3 regions of the Arthrobacter sp. SDR-2R genome follow, and region 2 is predicted to be linked to each of the others. Evidence: riboswitches for the same ligand, from Rfam matches in the RefSeq annotation. Region 2 holds a riboswitch; each other region holds the start of a gene.
What was found. A riboswitch is a leader RNA that binds a small molecule or an ion and turns the genes downstream of it on or off. The one in region 2 is predicted to bind thiamine pyrophosphate.
Positions count from the first base shown of each region.

Region 1 (5,743 bases), 440 kb from region 2:
GCCGGCACCGATCACCAGCACCTTGGCGTTCTTGAGCCGCCGCTGGCCCAGGGCACCGATCTCGGGAATGATCAGGTGCCGGGAGTACCGTTCAACCTCGGCAGGGGTGAGACCGGCGGCCGGTTCCACCAGCGGATCCAGGGAATGGGTTGAAACATTTGCGGTGAAAGACGAAGCCATACTTCAATGTATGCCCCGGGATACCGCCGGGTCATATTACCCCGCAGTAAAGTGAAGGTAACTGCAATGGAAAGAAGGACAACTGTGGTCCCTGAAGCACGGGCTGACCGCCCGCCCGCCGCCGAACCGCAAACTCCCTCCCGCCCCGCAGGCCATCGGTCCGCCCGGTTGCCCCGGGATGAGCGCCGCGCACAGCTGCTTGCCGCCGCCCAGGAGGTGTTCGTGGCCAACGGCTACCACGGCGCGGCCATGGATGAAATTGCAGAGACCGCCCATGTCAGCAAACCGGTGCTGTACCAGCACTTTCCGTCAAAGCGGGAACTCTACCTCGCACTGCTCGAGAGCCACCTTGCGTCCCTGACCGAGTTGATGCTGGGTGCCCTGAATTCCACCACGGACAACGATGAACGGGTCCAGGCCGTCATGCGCGCCTACTTCCATTTCATCGCCAGCGACGACCAGGCCCACCGCCTGGTGTTCGAGTCCGACCTGATCAACGACCCCGACGTCAGCTCCAGGCTGGAAACCTTCAACCGGACCTTCGCCGACGCCATCGCCAGGGTCATTGCCGAGGACACCAAGCTCCCCCACCTCGAGGCCGAACTCCTTGGCCGCGGACTGGCCGGAATGGCGCAGGTCAGCGCGCGGTACTGGCTGGAAACGGACGGCAACCTGGACCTCAACGTGGCCAGTGACCTCATCTACCGTTTAGCTTGGCGCGGAATCTCTCGCTTCCCCAAAGAGTCCTAGACTACAAATAAGACATCATCGACGAACTTCACAGGCTGGGAGGCCCCCTTGGAAATTAAGATCGGCGTTCAAAACGTTGGCCGCGAGATCGTGCTGGAATCGGACCAGGACGCGGAGACTGTGGCCAAGGTTGTTGGCGAAGCCATCACCGGAGGCAACGAACTTCGCCTGAAGGATGAAAAAGGACGCCTGATCATTGTTCCGGGCAACGCTCTTGCCTATGTGGAAATCGGTGCCGAAGAGGTTCGGCGCGTAGGTTTCGGCCAGTTCTAGTCCCCGGTTCCAAGGAGATCCATGCTTTCGCTGTCCATCGTGGTGCTGGCTACTGTCGCCGGCGGCTTCGTCGTCTGGGCCAATGACAAGCGGCACGCCAAGTACGGTGCGGCGCTTCCGGCCGGCGTCGCCGCGGGTGCTGCGGCGCTGGTGTGGATCATTCTGATGGCGGCCGGTTTCGGCTACCTGCCCGGGCTGACCTGGCTTCCCTGGGTCCTGCCCATCGTTCTGGGCATTGCTGCCGCCATCGCCGCCGTCGCCTATTTTGGCCGTACGCGGGCGCGCCATGATGCGGAACGGCTCACTGCGATCCTGCGGCGCTGAGCCGTCGCTGGCAGGCTCCCAGGCATATGGCTGTGGCCACCACCCAGGCGGGTGGTGGCCACAGCCCTTTAAGTGAATGGCCGATGCCTAGAGGAACTCGGCCCGGCCTTCCATGGCGGATGAGGCGAGGGCATGCTCCCGGCGCGGGATGCGCCCGGCCGCCCGGGCCATCCTGCCCGCGATCACCGCGTGCTTGAAGGCTTCTCCCATGAGCGTGGGGTTCTGGGCGCGGGTCACGGCCGTGGCCAGCAGCACGGCGTCGCAGCCCAGCTCCATGGCAAGGGAGGCGTCGGATGCCGTGCCGATGCCGGCATCCAGGACCACGGGCACGGAGGCCCGGGAAACGATGAGCTCAATGTTGTGCGGGTTCAGGATCCCCAGGCCGGTGCCGATCGGGGCACCCAGCGGCATGACGGCGGTGGCTCCAAGGTTCTCCAGCCGCAGGGCCAGCACAGGATCGTCGTTGGTGTAGGCGAAGACCTTGAAGCCGCGGTTGACCAGCTGCTCGGTGGCCTCGACCAGTTCCACGGCGTCCGGCAGTAGGGTTTGTTCATCGGCGATGACCTCCAGTTTCACCCAGTCTGTTTCCAGGGCCTCCCGGGCCAGTTCCGCGGTAAGGACCGCGTCCCTGGCCGTGAAGCAGCCGGCCGTATTGGGCAGGACCCGGATTCCATGATCCACCAGCAGCTGGAACAGCGAGCCGGTTTCAGCCGTGGAGTAGCGCCGCATGGCCACGGTGGTCAGTGCGGTGCCGGAGGCAAGGAGCGCCGCGCCCAGGCCATCGAGGCTGGGCGCTCCCCCGGTGCCCATGATGAGCCTGGAACCCAGCGCGACGCCGTCGATCACCAGGGCGTCGCCGGCACCGGCGTTTCCTGCAGGGTTGATGGTGCTGGTTTCGGTCATGGCGTCAGCCTCCCTGTACTGCTGTAACAAGTTCGATGTCGTCGCCGTCGGCGAGCGCGGTGGCGAACCATTGGCTGCGCGGCACCACCTGGGCATTGTGCGCGACGGCGACGCCGAGTTTCCCGCCGTCGGTCGCCTGTCCGTTGTCCGCCAGCGGGCGTCCGGTGACCTCGCTGACCAGCGTGGTGATCGAAGCTCCGTCGGCCACCGTGTGCGGGTTTCCGTTAAGGGTGATGTTCACGCAGTCTCCTTGATGTGGGGGCTTGTTGCTGCCGTTGCCGGCCTGGAAAACCGGTCCGGGCTGAAGGGACCCCAGCGGGGATCGGCCCTGCCGTCCAGCAGTTCCCTGCAGATGGCCGCCGCGGCGGGAGTGAGCAGGACTCCGTGCCGGAAGAACCCGGTGGCGATGATGAGTCCGGGGACGTGCCCGGCCTGTCCTCCCCCGGCGCCCGGAGCGGCCGGCACCCGGCCCAGGAGCGGCGCGTTGTCAGGGGTACCGGGGCGGGCGCGGGCGGTGCATTCCAGGAGTTCGAGTTCAGCGACGGCGGGCACCAGAGCCTGCGCATCCCGCAGCAGCTGGTAGACGCCGCCGGCACTCACGGCATCGGAGAGGGCATCCTCCCGCTGCGTGGCTCCGATCACCACGGTCCCGTCCTGCCTGGGAACGATGTACACGGGGATGCCGTGGACCAGGCCGCGCACCGTTGACGTCACCAAGGGCTGAAGGTGGCGGGGAACGGCAAGGCGCAGGATATCCCCGTGCACGGGCCGCAGCGGCAGCTCAAGGCCGTCCGGCAGGCCGTCAAGCGCCCCCGCCTGCAGGCCATTGGCCACCACGGTCTCCGTTGCCAGCACCGTGCCGCCGCCGGCCAGGCGGACCCCGGACACCGTTCCGCCCTCCCACAGCAGCCCGGCTGCCCGCTCCGGCACGGCAAAACCTTCCACTGCCCCGGCAACCGCCAGCTGGGGCTGCTCCTGCGCCGCGCCGGCCAGGGCCAGCCGCAAGGCGGCCACCAGGCGCCGGGGATCCACCTGGTGGTCCGCCGGGGTATCAAGTGCGCACGCAATGGCCGGGCTGAGCAGCGGCTCACGCTTCCGGGCCTCCCGCACGGTCAGGGGTTCCACCGCCAGCCCGTTGGCCTGCTGGACTGTGCGCAGGTCCATCAGCGCCCGGCGGTCGGCCGCGTCGGCACCCACGGCGAGGGTCGGCGTCGTCAGGTATCCGGAATCCGCGCCCGTTGCCCTGCCCAGCCCGGCGGCGAACCCGGGCCAGCGCGATGATGCGTCAAGCATCAGTTCCAGGAGCTCTTCCTCCTGGTAATGCAGTTCGCTGACGGGAGCCAGCATGCCGGCCGCCGCCCAGCTGGCGCCGGTACCGGGCGCGTCATCAATGAGGACCACCGAGCGCCCGGAACGCTGCGCCTCCCAGGCAATGCCGTGCCCCACCACTCCCCCGCCGATGACGGCAACGTCGGCCCGGAGGGTGGAGGGAATGGAGCTGCGGGCGGACCCGGGGTGATGGGTGAAGGGGGTACGCATGTGGGTTCCTTCCCTACGCCGGCATTAACCGGATCAGGTCAAGCGGTCGGCTCTGACGCCCTCTCAGCCCGGCGCTTTGTGACAGCCGCCGCGGGCTCCCGCAGTACCAGCCCAGTTTAGAGGAACTAGGCTTGCACGCATGAATGTGTCCACCCCATCCTTTCCCGCCGGCCACCACGCTCCAGCCACCGAAGTCGTCAATTCACGGGACAACGACGCCCTGAAGGCAGCCCGCCTGTACCTCTGCACCGATGCGCGCCGGGACCGCGGCGACTTCGCGGAGTTCGTTGACGCCGCGTTCGCCGGTGGCGTGGACATCATCCAGCTGCGCGACAAGACCATCGAGGCGGCCGAGGAACTGGACCTCCTGGCGGTGCTGAAGGAATCCGCGGTACGGCACGGAAAGCTGTGGGCGGTCAATGACCGTGCGGACATCGCCGTCCTCTCCGGGGCACCGGTGTTCCACATCGGCCAGAAGGACCTGCCGCTGGCGGCGGCGCGCACGCTGGTCAACGGCAACGCCGCCATCGGGCTCTCCAGCCACACCACCGGGCAGGTGGACGCCGCCCTGGCAGCAACTGCCGGACCAGCCGGGCTGGACTACTTCTGCGTGGGTCCGGTCTGGGCAACCCCCACCAAACCCGGCAGGTCCGCCGTGGGCACTGACCTGGTGAAGTATGCCGCCGAGGCCTCACGGCAGGCGGCGGACCCCGTGCCCTGGTTCGCCATTGGCGGCATTGACCACGGAAACGTCCACCAGGTGGCGGAAGCCGGTGCGCGCAGGATCGTGGTGGTGCGCGCCATCACCGAGGCCTCCGATCCCGCCGCCGCTGCCGCCTCCCTCCTCGACGCATTGGACGCCGCCGCCGCCTGATGCCATATCGGCGGACTTGGAGCTACGCTGACTTTTGTGTCACATCATCGGCTGGCTCCAAACGTCCATGACCACAGGAACGCTCTGGAAGAGGCGTTGGGCCTGCTGCGCACCGAACTTGAACTGCCGGGACCGTACCCGGCTGAGGCAGTGGCGGATGCCCGGGCCGCGGTGGCAGCGCTGAAGCTTCCGTCCTACGACCTGACCGCCGTCCAGTTCGTGACCATCGATCCGGCCTCCTCCACGGACCTGGACCAGGCGGTGTTCATCGAACCGGACGGGAACGGCTACCGGGTAATGTACGCGATCGCCGATGTGCCGGCGTTTGTTGCGCCGGGAGGTCCCCTGGACGCCGAGACCCGGCGCCGCGGCCAGACGTTCTACGCTCCGGACGGCCGGATTCCGCTGCACCCGGAAGTGATCAGCGAGGGGGCAGGAAGCCTGCTGCCGGGCCAGGATTGTTCGGCTTTCGTATGGGACTTCACGCTCGACGGCGACGCAACGGTTGTGTCGGTGGGCGTCAGGCGGGCGCGGGTCCGCAGCCGCGACAAGCTCAGCTACAAGGGTGCGCAGGAAGACCTCGACGCCGGGACGGCCTCGCCGGTGCTGCGGCTCCTCCGCGAGGTGGGCCTGAAGCGGGTGGCCCTGGAGCGGGAACGCGGCGGGGCCAGCCTCAACATGCCCGAGCAGGAAATTGTCCAGCTGCCCGACGGCGGCTACCGCATTGCTGCCGTACCGCAGCTTCCCGTGGAGGACTGGAACGCGCAGATTTCCCTGATGACCGGGATGGCCGCCGCGCAGCTCATGCTGGAGGGCAAGGTGGGAATCCTGCGCACCATGCCCGCCCCGGACGAACGGTCGCTGAAGCATTTCCGGCTGCAGACCGAGGTGCTGGGCAGG
Region 1 covers NZ_CM173231.1:1,939,370-1,945,112, reverse strand. Annotated here, with positions in the region: gene moeB (molybdopterin-synthase adenylyltransferase MoeB) at 1-180, opposite strand, end outside; gene AC3ANU_RS09110 (TetR/AcrR family transcriptional regulator) at 265-930, shown strand; gene AC3ANU_RS09105 (DUF3107 domain-containing protein) at 979-1,203, shown strand; gene AC3ANU_RS09100 (hypothetical protein) at 1,225-1,527, shown strand; gene AC3ANU_RS09095 (thiazole synthase) at 1,615-2,430, opposite strand; gene thiS (sulfur carrier protein ThiS) at 2,435-2,671, opposite strand; gene thiO (glycine oxidase ThiO) at 2,668-3,969, opposite strand; TPP riboswitch at 3,963-4,081, opposite strand; gene thiE (thiamine phosphate synthase) at 4,109-4,843, shown strand; gene AC3ANU_RS09075 (RNB domain-containing ribonuclease) at 4,880-5,743, shown strand, end outside.
Region 1: linked by a shared signal. The riboswitch ahead of thiO (glycine oxidase ThiO) and the one ahead of thiD (bifunctional hydroxymethylpyrimidine kinase/phosphomethylpyrimidine kinase) in region 2 are both predicted to bind thiamine pyrophosphate.

Region 2 (5,743 bases):
TGAGCGGAAGGTGTTCCTGCCCTCCGGCGGCTCCCTGGTCATCGACCGCACCGAGGCCATGACCGTGGTGGACGTCAACACCGGCAAGTTCACCGGCAGCGGCGGCAACCTCGAGGAAACCGTCACCAAGAACAACCTGGAAGCTGCCGAGGAAGTGGTGCGCCAGCTGCGGCTGCGCGACATCGGCGGCATCATCGTGATCGACTTCATCGACATGGTGCTCGAATCCAACCGCGACCTGGTCCTGCGCCGCCTGGTGGAATGCCTGGGCCGCGACCGGACCAAGCACCAGGTTGCCGAGGTCACGTCGCTGGGCCTGGTCCAGATGACCCGCAAGCGCATGGGGACGGGCCTGCTGGAAGTCTTCGGCGAGCAGTGTGAGGCCTGCGCCGGCCGGGGCGTAGTGACGCACGACGATCCCGTGGAGCACCGCCGCGCCAACATTGTGGCGGCCGAGCACCACGTCCAGCGCGCCGACAGCCGCCCCGAAGCCCGCGGGGAAGCCCACCGCCCCGAAGGGCAGCGGGCCGATGGCGGCCAGCCCGGAGTCCGTCCCGAGCGCAAACGGCGGCGGGGACGCGGCGGCCAGCAGCCCGAGGCTGCCCCGGCGCCTGCTGTCCACGTCCACACCGTCCTGCCGGACCCCACAGACGCAGAGCGGCACGCCAAGGCAGAGGCCACCCGGCTTGCCCTGGCGAACATCGCGGCTGCCGCCCATGCGGCCCACCTGCATGACGATGAGGTGGCAGCCACCCGGCAGGCACCGTCCGCCGAGCCGGCGCAGGTCCCTGTTGAAGAGAAGCACGACGCCGATGGCCCGGCACGCCCCGCAGCTGTCCTGACCTTCGGCGGCGAGGAAGTCCCGCTTCCCTTCGTGGAGCACGCTGAGGACCAGCATCCCAGGCCCGCCCTCACGCTGGACCGGCTCGCGGAAGCCTTCGCCCACCTCGGCCAGCCGGCTTCCCCGGTGGAGAACGCGCCCGCCAAGGCCGCAGACACGGTGAAGCCGGCCGAACAGTCAGCGCCCGAACAGTCGGTGCCCGAACAGCAGCCCGGCGGGGGAGCGGAGGCGCGTGCCGCCGTGGAAGCTCCGGTGGAAAAGGACTACTCCGACCACACGCTGGAGCAGTCCCGGCAACGCAGGCCGCGGCGCCACCGCGCTGCCAGCCGTGCCCAGGGTGCCGCAAATGAAACCGCTGTCCAGCACCACGAGAACGTCCAGGCGACAGGCGCGGGGCACTCGCACGCAGCCAAGGCCCCGGACACCGCCAAAGCACAGCCCGCTGCGGCGGAGCCCGGCAAGCCGGCAGGGGAACCGATCATCCTCGGCGTCGGCGTCCCCGCCTCGGAGCTCTAAGCCAAGGCGCAGTTAACGCGCCACCCAGGAAGTCCCCGTCGTGCGGACTGTCCCCCATGAATTCAGGGGGAACAGTCCACGGGCGGGGACTTCCTGCATGCGCGGGTGCTGTCACCTTTCCGCCGGGTACGCCCCAGCGGCTACTCTGGAACCCGACACGGGGTGCCGCGCAGAAGGCCGGCTGAGATCCACACCCGTTGAACCTGTCCGGCTAGTACCGGCGAAGGGATGTCTGTTGTCTTCGACCCTCTCCATGCCCCTGCCCACAGCGTCCGGCGTGGCCCCCGCGCTGCCTGGGGGCCGCGATGTCCCGCGCGTCCTCTCCATTGCAGGCTCCGACCCGTCCGGCGGGGCCGGGATCCAGGCGGACCTCAAAAGCATTGCCGCCCATGGCGGATACGGCATGGCCGCGATCACGGCACTCACGGCGCAAAACACCCGGGGCGTGCAGTCCGTCCACGTCCCGCCGGCCGGCTTCCTGGCCCAGCAGCTGGACGCGGTCAGTGACGACATCAGCATCGACGCCGTCAAGATCGGCATGCTGGGCGACGAGTCGGTGATCCGCACTGTCCGCCAGTGGCTCGAAAAGGCCCGTCCCGCCGTTGTGGTCCTGGACCCCGTCATGGTGGCCACCAGCGGCGACCGGCTGCTGAAGGAATCCGCCGAAGCCGCGCTCCGGGAACTGCTGCCCCTTGCCCACCTCATCACCCCCAACCTTCCCGAGCTCGCGCTGCTGCTGGGCACGGAGCCGGCGAAAGACTGGGACACCGCGCTGGACCAGGGCAGGCGCCTGGCGGAAGCCACCGGAGCCACCGTGCTGGTCAAGGGTGGCCACCTTTCAGGCCTCGACTGCCCGGATGCTCTGGTTAACGCTTCGGGCCTCCTGGGGCCGGACGTGGTGGAAGTGCAGGGGAAGCGGGTTTCCACGCGGAACAGCCACGGGACGGGCTGTTCCCTGTCCTCTGCCATGGCAACAGTCCAGGCCCGTTTGGGCAATTGGGAGGCATCACTGCGAACGGTCAAGCCCTGGCTGGCCGGCGCACTTGAGAACTCCGGCCAATTGGAGGTGGGCCAGGGGAACGGCCCCGTACACCACTTCCACCACGTGCGGCCGGTCCTGGAGGAGGGCGGCTTCGCGGCCCGGTTGTGGTCGGAAGCCCAACAGGACCTGGCGGACATCTACGCACTGGACTTCATCCACGGCCTGGCGTCAGGAGACCTTCCGGAGAAGGACTTTGCCTACTACCTGGCGCAGGATGCCCTCTATCTGAACGGCTACTCCAGGGTGCTGGCACGGGCCAGCGCGCTGGCCCCCTCGGAGGCCGAGCAGCTTTTCTGGGCCGGATCCGCGCAGCAGTGCCTTGAGGTGGAATCGGAACTCCACCGCTCGTGGCTCAGCACCCGCCCGGCCCCGAAGGGCCTGGGCCCCGTCACCAAGTCATACGTGGACCACCTCACGGCAGCGTCGGCGTCGGGCAGCTATGCCGTCCTCGCCGCCGCCGTGCTTCCCTGCTTCTGGCTCTACGCCGAAGTCGGCGGGAAGCTCCACGCCCGGTTCCTGGCCTCGGGCGAACCGGACGGCCATGCCTACGCGGCCTGGCTCCGGACGTACGCCGACGAGGGCTTCGCCGAAGCAACCCGCAAAGCCATCGCCATCGTGGATGCAGCCGGACGGACCGCGCCGGACCATGAGAGGGCGGCGATGGTGACGGCGTTCAAGCAGTCCTGCCGCCTGGAAGTGGAGTTCTTCGACGCGCCGAGGCTGCATTCCTGACCCCCGCGGGCCGGGCCCGGCTATGATGGTGGAGCACGGTTGCGGCGGTTCCTGCCGGGCTGTGGTTACTACCACAGCCGGCCCGCCTGAACCAGCCTCATTTGCGGCCGAAGATGGATTTAGCGTATTCTTGATCTTCGGTGCTTACGCCAACACTTGGGTTACGACCCCACGGCGTTGAGGCACAGCGAGAAACCAAGCTTTTAGCAAGTCGGTTTCGCACGCAAATTTTGTAATAAACGTCGAGAGAAGTGAGTTCCCAAGTGGTGTACGCGATTGTCCGCGCAGGCGGCCGCCAAGAGAAGGTTTCCGTTGGAGACTTCGTTACCCTGAACCGCGTCGCCGGTGGAGCCGGCAGCACCATTGAGCTGCCCGCACTGCTCCTGGTTGATGGTGACAAGGTCACCTCCGCCGCCGCTGACCTGGCCAAGGTAACTGTTACGGCTGAAATCCTCCAGGACCTGCGTGGTCCTAAGATTGTCATCCAGAAGTTCAAGAACAAGACCGGCTACAAGAAGCGCCAGGGTCACCGCCAGGAACTGACCAAGGTCAAGATCACCGGCATCAAGTAACCACCGGTTACTGTTCAGGCATTTCAACAGATTCCCCAGAATTTAGAGGCAGGCATTTCAGATGGCACATAAAAAGGGCGCGAGCTCCACTCGCAACGGTCGCGATTCCAACGCTCAGTACCTCGGCGTCAAGCGCTTCGGCGGCCAGGTTGTTTCGGCCGGCGAGATCATCGTCCGCCAGCGTGGCACCCACTTCCACCCGGGCGCCGGCGTTGGCCGTGGCGGCGACGACACCCTGTTCGCCCTGACCCCGGGCGCGGTTGAATTCGGCACCCGCCGCGGTCGTCGCGTAGTCAACATCGTTGCTGCTGCAGCTGCAGAGTAACAACAAGTTCTGAAACGGTGGAGCGGGCCTGAGGGTCCGCTCCACTGTTCTTTTAACCGCATTACAATCGATGTGGCGTCCCCTGGGCCGCCAGGTAAACAGTTTCTGAGGAGATCCACGTGGCCAGCTTTGTAGACCGGGTAGTACTGCACGTATCCGGCGGTACCGGCGGCCATGGGTGCGTCTCCGTCCACCGCGAGAAGTTCAAGCCGCTGGGCGGACCCGACGGCGGCAACGGGGGCAACGGCGGCGACGTGATCCTCCGCGTCGACCACCAGACCACCACGCTTCTTGACTACCACCACGCACCGCACCGGCACGCCAGCAACGGCGGCCCCGGCATGGGTGACTGGCGCGGCGGCAAAAACGGTGAAACCCTCATCCTGCCCGTCCCGGACGGCACCGTGGTGAAGTCCAAGGACGGCACCGTCCTGGCTGACCTCGTCGGCGAGGGCACCGAGTACGTGGCCGCCGCAGGCGGCATTGGCGGACTCGGCAACGCCGCCCTGTCCTCGCAAAAGCGCCGCGCCCCCGGCTTTGCGCTGCTGGGCATCGAAGGCGAGTCCCGCGACATCGTCCTGGAACTGAAGTCCATCGCCGACATCGCGCTGGTGGGTTTCCCGTCGGCCGGCAAGTCCAGCCTCATCGCGGCGATGTCCGCGGCCCGGCCCAAGATCGCTGACTACCCGTTCACCACGCTGGTTCCCAACCTCGGCGTCGTGCAGGCCGGAGACGTGCGGTTCACCATCGCCGACGTACCCGGGCTCATCGAAGGTGCCAGCGAGGGACGCGGCCTGGGCCACCACTTCCTGCGGCACGTGGAGCGCTGCGCAGCCCTGGTGCACGTGCTGGACTGCGGCACGCTGGAATCGGAGCGCGACCCGTTGTCGGACCTCGCCATCATCGAGGGCGAGCTGGAGAAGTACGCCGTCGACATGAGCTACGCAGGCCAGGACGGCGAAGTGGTACCCCTGAACCACCGCCCCCGGCTGGTGGCCCTGAACAAGGTAGACCTGCCCGACGGCAAGGACATGGCCGAATTCGTGCGTCCGGAACTCGAATCCCGCGGCTACCGCGTGTTCGAGGTGTCCGCCACCAGCCATGAGGGCCTGCGCCAGCTGGGCTTCGCCATGGCGGAGATCGTCAAGGCGGCCCGCGACGCCGTCGCTGCGGCACCGCCCAAGGTCCAGCCCGCCGTACTGCGTCCCCGCGCCGTCAACGAGGCCGGCTTCAAGATCCGGCGCGAGGAAAAGAACCTGGAGCCGCTGTTCCGCGTCCTCGGCGAAAAGCCCGAACGCTGGGTCAAGCAGACCGACTTCACCAACGAGGAAGCCATCGGCTACCTTGCGGACCGGCTCGCCAAGCTCGGCGTGGAGACTGAACTGTTCAAGCAGGGCGCCAAGCCGGGCGACACCGTGGTCATCGGCGGGGACGACGGTGTCGTCTTCGACTGGGAGCCCACCATGATGGCAGGGGCCGAGCTCCTGGCGTCACCGCGCGGCACCGATGTGCGGTTCGCAGACATTGGGGATCGGCCCACCCGCAGCCAGAAGCGCGATGAGCAGCAGGAGCGCCGTGACGCCAAGGCCGCCGCCCGGGCCGAGCTCGAGGCGGAACGGAAAGCCGGTATCTGGACCGAATCCGTCAGTGGCCGCCGCGCTGCCCACCCTGTGAAGGAGAGCGGACTGGAAGCGGACGATGACCTCTAGGGGCAT
Region 2 covers NZ_CM173231.1:2,379,336-2,385,078, forward strand. Annotated here, with positions in the region: gene AC3ANU_RS11070 (Rne/Rng family ribonuclease) at 1-1,357, shown strand, start outside; TPP riboswitch at 1,506-1,603, shown strand; gene thiD (bifunctional hydroxymethylpyrimidine kinase/phosphomethylpyrimidine kinase) at 1,611-3,131, shown strand; gene rplU (50S ribosomal protein L21) at 3,395-3,703, shown strand; gene rpmA (50S ribosomal protein L27) at 3,765-4,028, shown strand; gene obgE (GTPase ObgE) at 4,148-5,737, shown strand; gene proB (glutamate 5-kinase) at 5,742-5,743, shown strand, end outside.

Region 3 (5,743 bases), 1.6 Mb from region 2:
AACGCATCTCCCTGCGCCAGGAACTGCCTCTCCTGGTCTGGCTGGTGATTGTCTGGGGCGCCCTGTGGCAGGACTTCAGCCCCGGGAACCTCCTCTTCGGTGCCCTGCTGGCAGTGGGCGTGGCCCGGTTGTTCTACCTTCCGCCGGTGGAGCTCAGCGGCCGGTTCAACATCCTTTACGCGGTTCCCTTCGCGCTTGCCTTCGTGGGCAAAGTGGTGGTGGCCAGCGCCCAGGTGCTGTACCTGGCCACGGTCCGCGGCCCCAAGGTGACCAACGCCGTCGTTGCGGTGAGGCTGCGCAGCCACCAGGACCTGATCGTCACCGCCACCGGCCACGTGATCTCCCTGATCCCGGGGTCCCTGGTGGTCGAGGTGGACCGCTCCACATCCACCCTCTACCTGCACGCGCTCAACATCGCCTCCAAGCAGGACGTGGAGGGCCTGCGGAACGAAGTCCGGTCCATCGAGGCCGGCCTGATCCGCATCATGGGCAGCCCGGAGGAACTCGAAGCCGTCCGAATGGAGGCCGCCACGTGATGCATGTTGTCCTGGCTGTTACAGCCGTCATCTTCTCGCTTGCTGCGGCCGGTGCCATCATGCGGATCGCCCGCGGCCCGTCATTGCTGGACCGGGTGCTGGCGGCCGACGTCCTCCTGGCCATCCTGGCCGGAGGCCTGTGCATCGACATGGCCGTGAACCGGCACCTGAACAACCTCATGCTGGTGGTGGCCATTTCCATCATCGGCTTCATCGGGTCCGTCACCGTGGCCCGTTTTGTGGCGGACCGAAGGGTGAAGCCCGATGAATCCTGACTTGTCCGGTCCCGACGGCTGGATCGACGCCGTCTCGGCAGTATTCATGGTGGTGGGGGCGCTCATGTCCCTGGGCGCCGCCATCGGCCTGCTCCGCTTCCCCGACCTGCTGAGCCGCATGCACGCGGCCACCAAACCGCAGGTCCTGGGCCTGTTCCTGCTGCTGGCGGCTATTGGACTGCAGATGCGGACATGGTGGGTATGGCCTGTCCTGGTGGTTGCCTGGATCTTCCAGCTGCTCACCGTACCGGTGTCCGCGCACATGGTGGGCCGCGCGGGGTACCGCACCAAGCACCTGCACCGGGAGCTGCTCACGGCCGACGAGCTGGAGGCCGTGGTGCAAAAAGCCGCCGCCGAGGCTGCCCGGAAAGACAGCCCCGACGGCGGCGGGTAATGCCGGGAGCTAGACGATGTCCTGCGACTTGGCGAAGCGGGTGATGGCGCGCTGGGTGCCGCGGTTGGCCAGGACCTGGATGATGGCGCTGACCGACGCCGAGATCAGCGCGAAGGTCAACGCCGAACGCAGGCTGGTGGGGACATCCTCGTTCTTGCCGGTGGGGGCTTTCTGCCCGGTGGTCTTCTCCCAGATGGTGTTGACCAGCTTGGTGCCGGCCAGGCCTGCGCCGAGGCTCACCCCGGTTCCGAGCAGCTTGATGAAAAGGTTCATTCCTATTACTCCTTGCGGGCGGAAAACGGACTGCCTCCAGCCTAGCCGTACGCCCGTGCCGGTCCGGGCAAGGCCGTGGCGTGCTGCAGGCAGGTTGTTGGACTGAATGGCTTGTTGGACTACTTCGCGGGCGGCTCGGTGCGGAACTTGATCATCTTGTGCGTGCCGTCGCAGTAGGGCTTGATGGCCGAGGCGCCGCAGCGGCACAACGCAACTGTCCTGCGGTCGCGGGGCACCGCGTCCCCGGATGGGGTGACGATCTCGAAATCACCCCTGACGATCAGGGGCCCGTCCGGGCAGACCACGATGGAGCCCGCGGCGGATTCGTGGTCCATGTCCGATCCTGTTCCATGCTGTCCGGGTTTCATGCCTGCACCGCTTTCGTCGTAGTCATGCTGCCGCCGGTACGGCCGCCCGCAGCGATGATGCCCCGGCTTCCCATGAGGACATCAGATGGGCGGACAGCCGGCCGTCGAGGGCCATGGCGGCAGTGGCCCCAAACAGGACGTCCGCGAGGAGTTCCGGCTCGGCTTCGACGAGGCCGCCGGCGAGGTCCCGGCCTGCGATCTGCTCGTGGACGGCGTCGGCCTCCACATGCTCATCGAAGTAGTGGGTGATGTCCGCGCCGAAACCGTGCCGGCGGAATCCGTTGCCGTAGAACCGGTTGGGCTGGGAGGAGGTCATCTCGTAGATCGCCAGGTGGCCGGTGATGGCACCCCGGAGCCGCCGGTTCAGGCCGCACAGCGACATGAGGTTGACGGACGCGAGGGAGACGGCGGGGACGGCATCCACGTACGCGCCGTAGCTGACGTCGAGGCCCAAACCGCGCATGGTCCGGGCGAACAGCGCGCTGTGCATGCGCTCGGGGCGGCCGCCGCCGTATTCATCCGCCTGGATTTCCACCAGGGCCGCCTTGGGCCGTCCGCTGAGCCGCGGAATGGCCCATGTATGCGGGTCGGCTTCCTTCAGCTGGTACATCGACTTGTGGATCAGGAACTCCCGGAGCTGGTCCAGGCCCGCCCTCCTGGCGACGTAGCGGGAGACGCTGGGCCCGGTGTCCGTGGCTGCGAGGCCGAACAGGACGTCGGCGACCTGGTCGCTGGTCAGGGCACCGGCAGGCAGTTCGAAGTCTGCGGCGGCCTGGTGCGCGGCAGCACGGAGGGCTGCCTCAAACGGTGCCTCGACCAGCTGCCGGACCCGGATTAACGCCGGCTCCCACTCCCAGTTGTCGGAGACGCCGGCCAGGCCGGAATAGTGGAGCTCGTAGAGGCAGAAGAGGGCCAGCTGGATGTCCTCGTCGCCGATGATGTCATTAGTGCCGGCCACCTGCCGTGCCGCGAGGTGGTACAGCCCGTCCAGCCCCGTCCCGGCTTCGGCCGGAGCCTGCGCAAGGAGTGCGAACAGGGCGTTGCTGAGGGGGCCTCTGGATTCCGGGATTCTCATGGTGCTCCTTGGTCTGCCGCGCTGGTGACGGGAACGAACGCGGGACCGCCCATGGTGACTCCCATGCCCTGTCCTCCTCGAAACCCGGGAACCAATATAGTAAGCATGATTACTAATAAAAGCTAAGCAGGCTTCCTGTTGGCGGCAGGTCAACCGGCGCCTAATCCCGCAGCGACGACCCCAGGATGTCGCGCAGCGCCTCAACCACCAGGTCATGGTCCTGCAGCTGCGGCAACCCGGAGACGGTCACCGTGGCCACGGCGCCCACGCCGGTGACGTAGATCGGAAAGGCGCCGCCATGGGCTGCATACCGGGATTGGTCGAACCAGGCGTTGTCCTCGATCCGGCCGCCGCCCAGCCGGCCCCGCAGCCCCACCAAAAGTGACGGCACCTCGTACCGGGCGGCAGTGCGCTGCTTGGCGCGGATCCAGTGCCCGTTGTCCGGCGTGGCGCCCGGGAGCGCGACGTGGAACAGGACCTGCTCGCCCTTGGTGATGTCGATGGCGATGGGAAGGGACCGCTCCTTGCCCAGCTCCACCAGGAGCAGGCCCAGGTTCAACGCGTCATCCAGCGAAAAGCCGGGGAACTGGAGCTCCCGGACCTCCGCCTCGACGCGGGCAATCGACGCTTCCAGCGACCCCTCCAGCTGGGCGTCGGCGGAATCGGGATCGAATCCGGTCACATCCGGTGGAATGGCGCTCATGGCCCTCAATCTACCCCCGCCAGGTGTAAACTTGACCACGCCCGGAAGGGCAGTTCAAAAAGCCTTACCCATCCAAAAGCACCACTAATAACGACAGGGGAGCGCCGCCGTCGGACATCCTGGCACAAGCCGGGCACCGCAGGTGGGCGCTGAGAGTGCGGACAGCCGCAGACCCTCGAACCTGATCCGGTTAGTACCGGCGCAAGGGAGTCGAGTTCTCAAAGTGCCGCGGCTGCACGGCAACAGCCGTCAGCCGGGTCCACTTTCCCCTCCTGTTTCCCAGGAGGATCACATGAGTACTGCAGCAATCAAGAAGACCGCCAGTAAGTCCTGGCGCGTCGTGGACATCGTGGTCGCCGCGCTGGTGGCCATCGCGGGCGGCGTCATTTTCTGGGCGTGGGACCAGGGAGCAGCCGCGCTTTCTGCCCCCATGAATGCCGCCTACCCGCCCCTGACCGGGCTGCTGGCGGGCGGCTGGATGATTCCCGGCGTGCTGGGAATGCTCATCATCCGCAAGCCCGGGGCCGCCCTGTTCTGTGAAACCGTGGCCGCCACCGGGGAACTCCTCATGGGTTCCCAGTACGGTGCCTCGGTCCTCTTCTCCGGCTTCATCCAGGGCCTCGGCGCGGAAATCATCTTCGCCATCTTCGTCTACCGCAAGTTCAACCTTCCCGTCTCCCTGCTGGCAGGCGCCGCGGCTGGATTCTTCTGCGGACTGAATGACTCGTTCGCACCGTGGGGCTGGAACATCGCCTACTCCGGTGCGGACAAGCTGGCGTACATCGTGCTGACCACCCTCTCCGGCGCCATTCTCGCCGGCGCCCTGTCCTGGCTGGCCACCCGCGGCCTGGCGCGTACGGGCGTGCTGAGCTCCTTCGCTTCGCGCAAGGCCGCCACGGAGCCTGTCTTCTCCTGATGGCACCAGCCCAGCGTGACGGCGGCACCGTCCGCCCTGCCGCCGTCACAGCCCGGGGCTGGGGGTGGCGGCATGCCGGCAGGGCCAAGCCTGCCGTCCATGCGCTTGACCTGGACATCAGCCCGGGGGAGCGGGTGCTCCTGCTCGGCCCCTCGGGTGCCGGGAAGTCCACGCTCCTGCATGCGCTCGCAGGGGTGCTGGGGGACATTAACGACGACGGCGGCGAGGCGGGGGACGCCGACGAGTCGGGTTCGCTGCTGGTTGACGGCGCCGTGCCCCGCGCCCAGCGCGGGCGCGCCGGACTTATGCAGCAGGACCCCGAGACGCAGGTGGTCCTGTCGCGGGTGGGGGACGACGTCGCCTTCGGTGCCGAAAACCTTGCCGTCCCACGGGAAGCAATCTGGGCGCGCGTGCACGAGGCGCTTGCCGACGTCGGACTGTCCCACCTGCCGCTGGACCACCCGACGTCGGCCCTGTCCGGCGGGCAAAAGCAGCGCCTGGCGCTGGCCGGCATCCTGGCCATGCGCCCGGGTCTGATCCTCCTGGATGAGCCAACCGCCAACCTGGACCCGGACGGCGTGTTGGAGGTCCGCGATGCCGTGGCGCGGTGCCTGGACAAGACCGGGGCCACGCTCGTGGTGGTGGAGCACCGGGTGTCCGTGTGGAAGGACCTGGTGGACCGGATCGTGGTCCTGCAGCCGGGCTCCGCCGCGGATCCTGCCGTACTCCTGGACGGGCCGCCGGACCGGGTGCTCACGGAGGCGCGGGCCATGCTGGCCGCCGCCGGTGTGTGGGTCCCCGGCTACGTCCCGGCAACCCGTGCCCGGGCGGTGGTCCCGGCCCCCGGCACGGGAAACCTCCTGCTCGCGGCCGAACAGTTGGGAGTCGCCCGCGAACGTCCCCGACGCAAGGGCTTAAGGAAGATTCCGCCGTCACCGGTCCAGGAAGGCCTGGCCGCGCAGGTGCGCGCCGGGCAGGCGCTCGCCGTGACGGGTCCCAACGGCGCCGGTAAGTCCACTTTCGCCCTGACCCTGGCAGGGCTGCTGGAACCGGTGTCCGGAAAGGTCTCCGCCACCATGGACCTGAGCCGCGGTGCCGGCATTGACCCGTACCGGTGGAAGGCGGATCAGCTGATTTCCCGAGTGGGGACGGTGTTCCAGGAGCCGGAGCACCAGTTCGTGACCGGCAAGGTGCTTGACGAAC
Region 3 covers NZ_CM173231.1:809,809-815,551, forward strand. Annotated here, with positions in the region: gene AC3ANU_RS03715 (Na+/H+ antiporter subunit E) at 1-536, shown strand, start outside; gene AC3ANU_RS03720 (MrpF/PhaF family protein) at 533-811, shown strand; gene mnhG (monovalent cation/H(+) antiporter subunit G) at 801-1,205, shown strand; gene AC3ANU_RS03730 (DUF4235 domain-containing protein) at 1,215-1,478, opposite strand; gene AC3ANU_RS03735 (CDGSH iron-sulfur domain-containing protein) at 1,598-1,813, opposite strand; gene AC3ANU_RS03740 (iron-containing redox enzyme family protein) at 1,869-2,921, opposite strand; gene AC3ANU_RS03745 (heme-degrading domain-containing protein) at 3,082-3,624, opposite strand; TPP riboswitch at 3,710-3,850, shown strand; gene AC3ANU_RS03750 (ECF transporter S component) at 3,917-4,540, shown strand; gene AC3ANU_RS03755 (ABC transporter ATP-binding protein) at 4,540-5,743, shown strand, end outside.
Region 3: linked by a shared signal. The riboswitch ahead of AC3ANU_RS03750 (ECF transporter S component) and the one ahead of thiD (bifunctional hydroxymethylpyrimidine kinase/phosphomethylpyrimidine kinase) in region 2 are both predicted to bind thiamine pyrophosphate.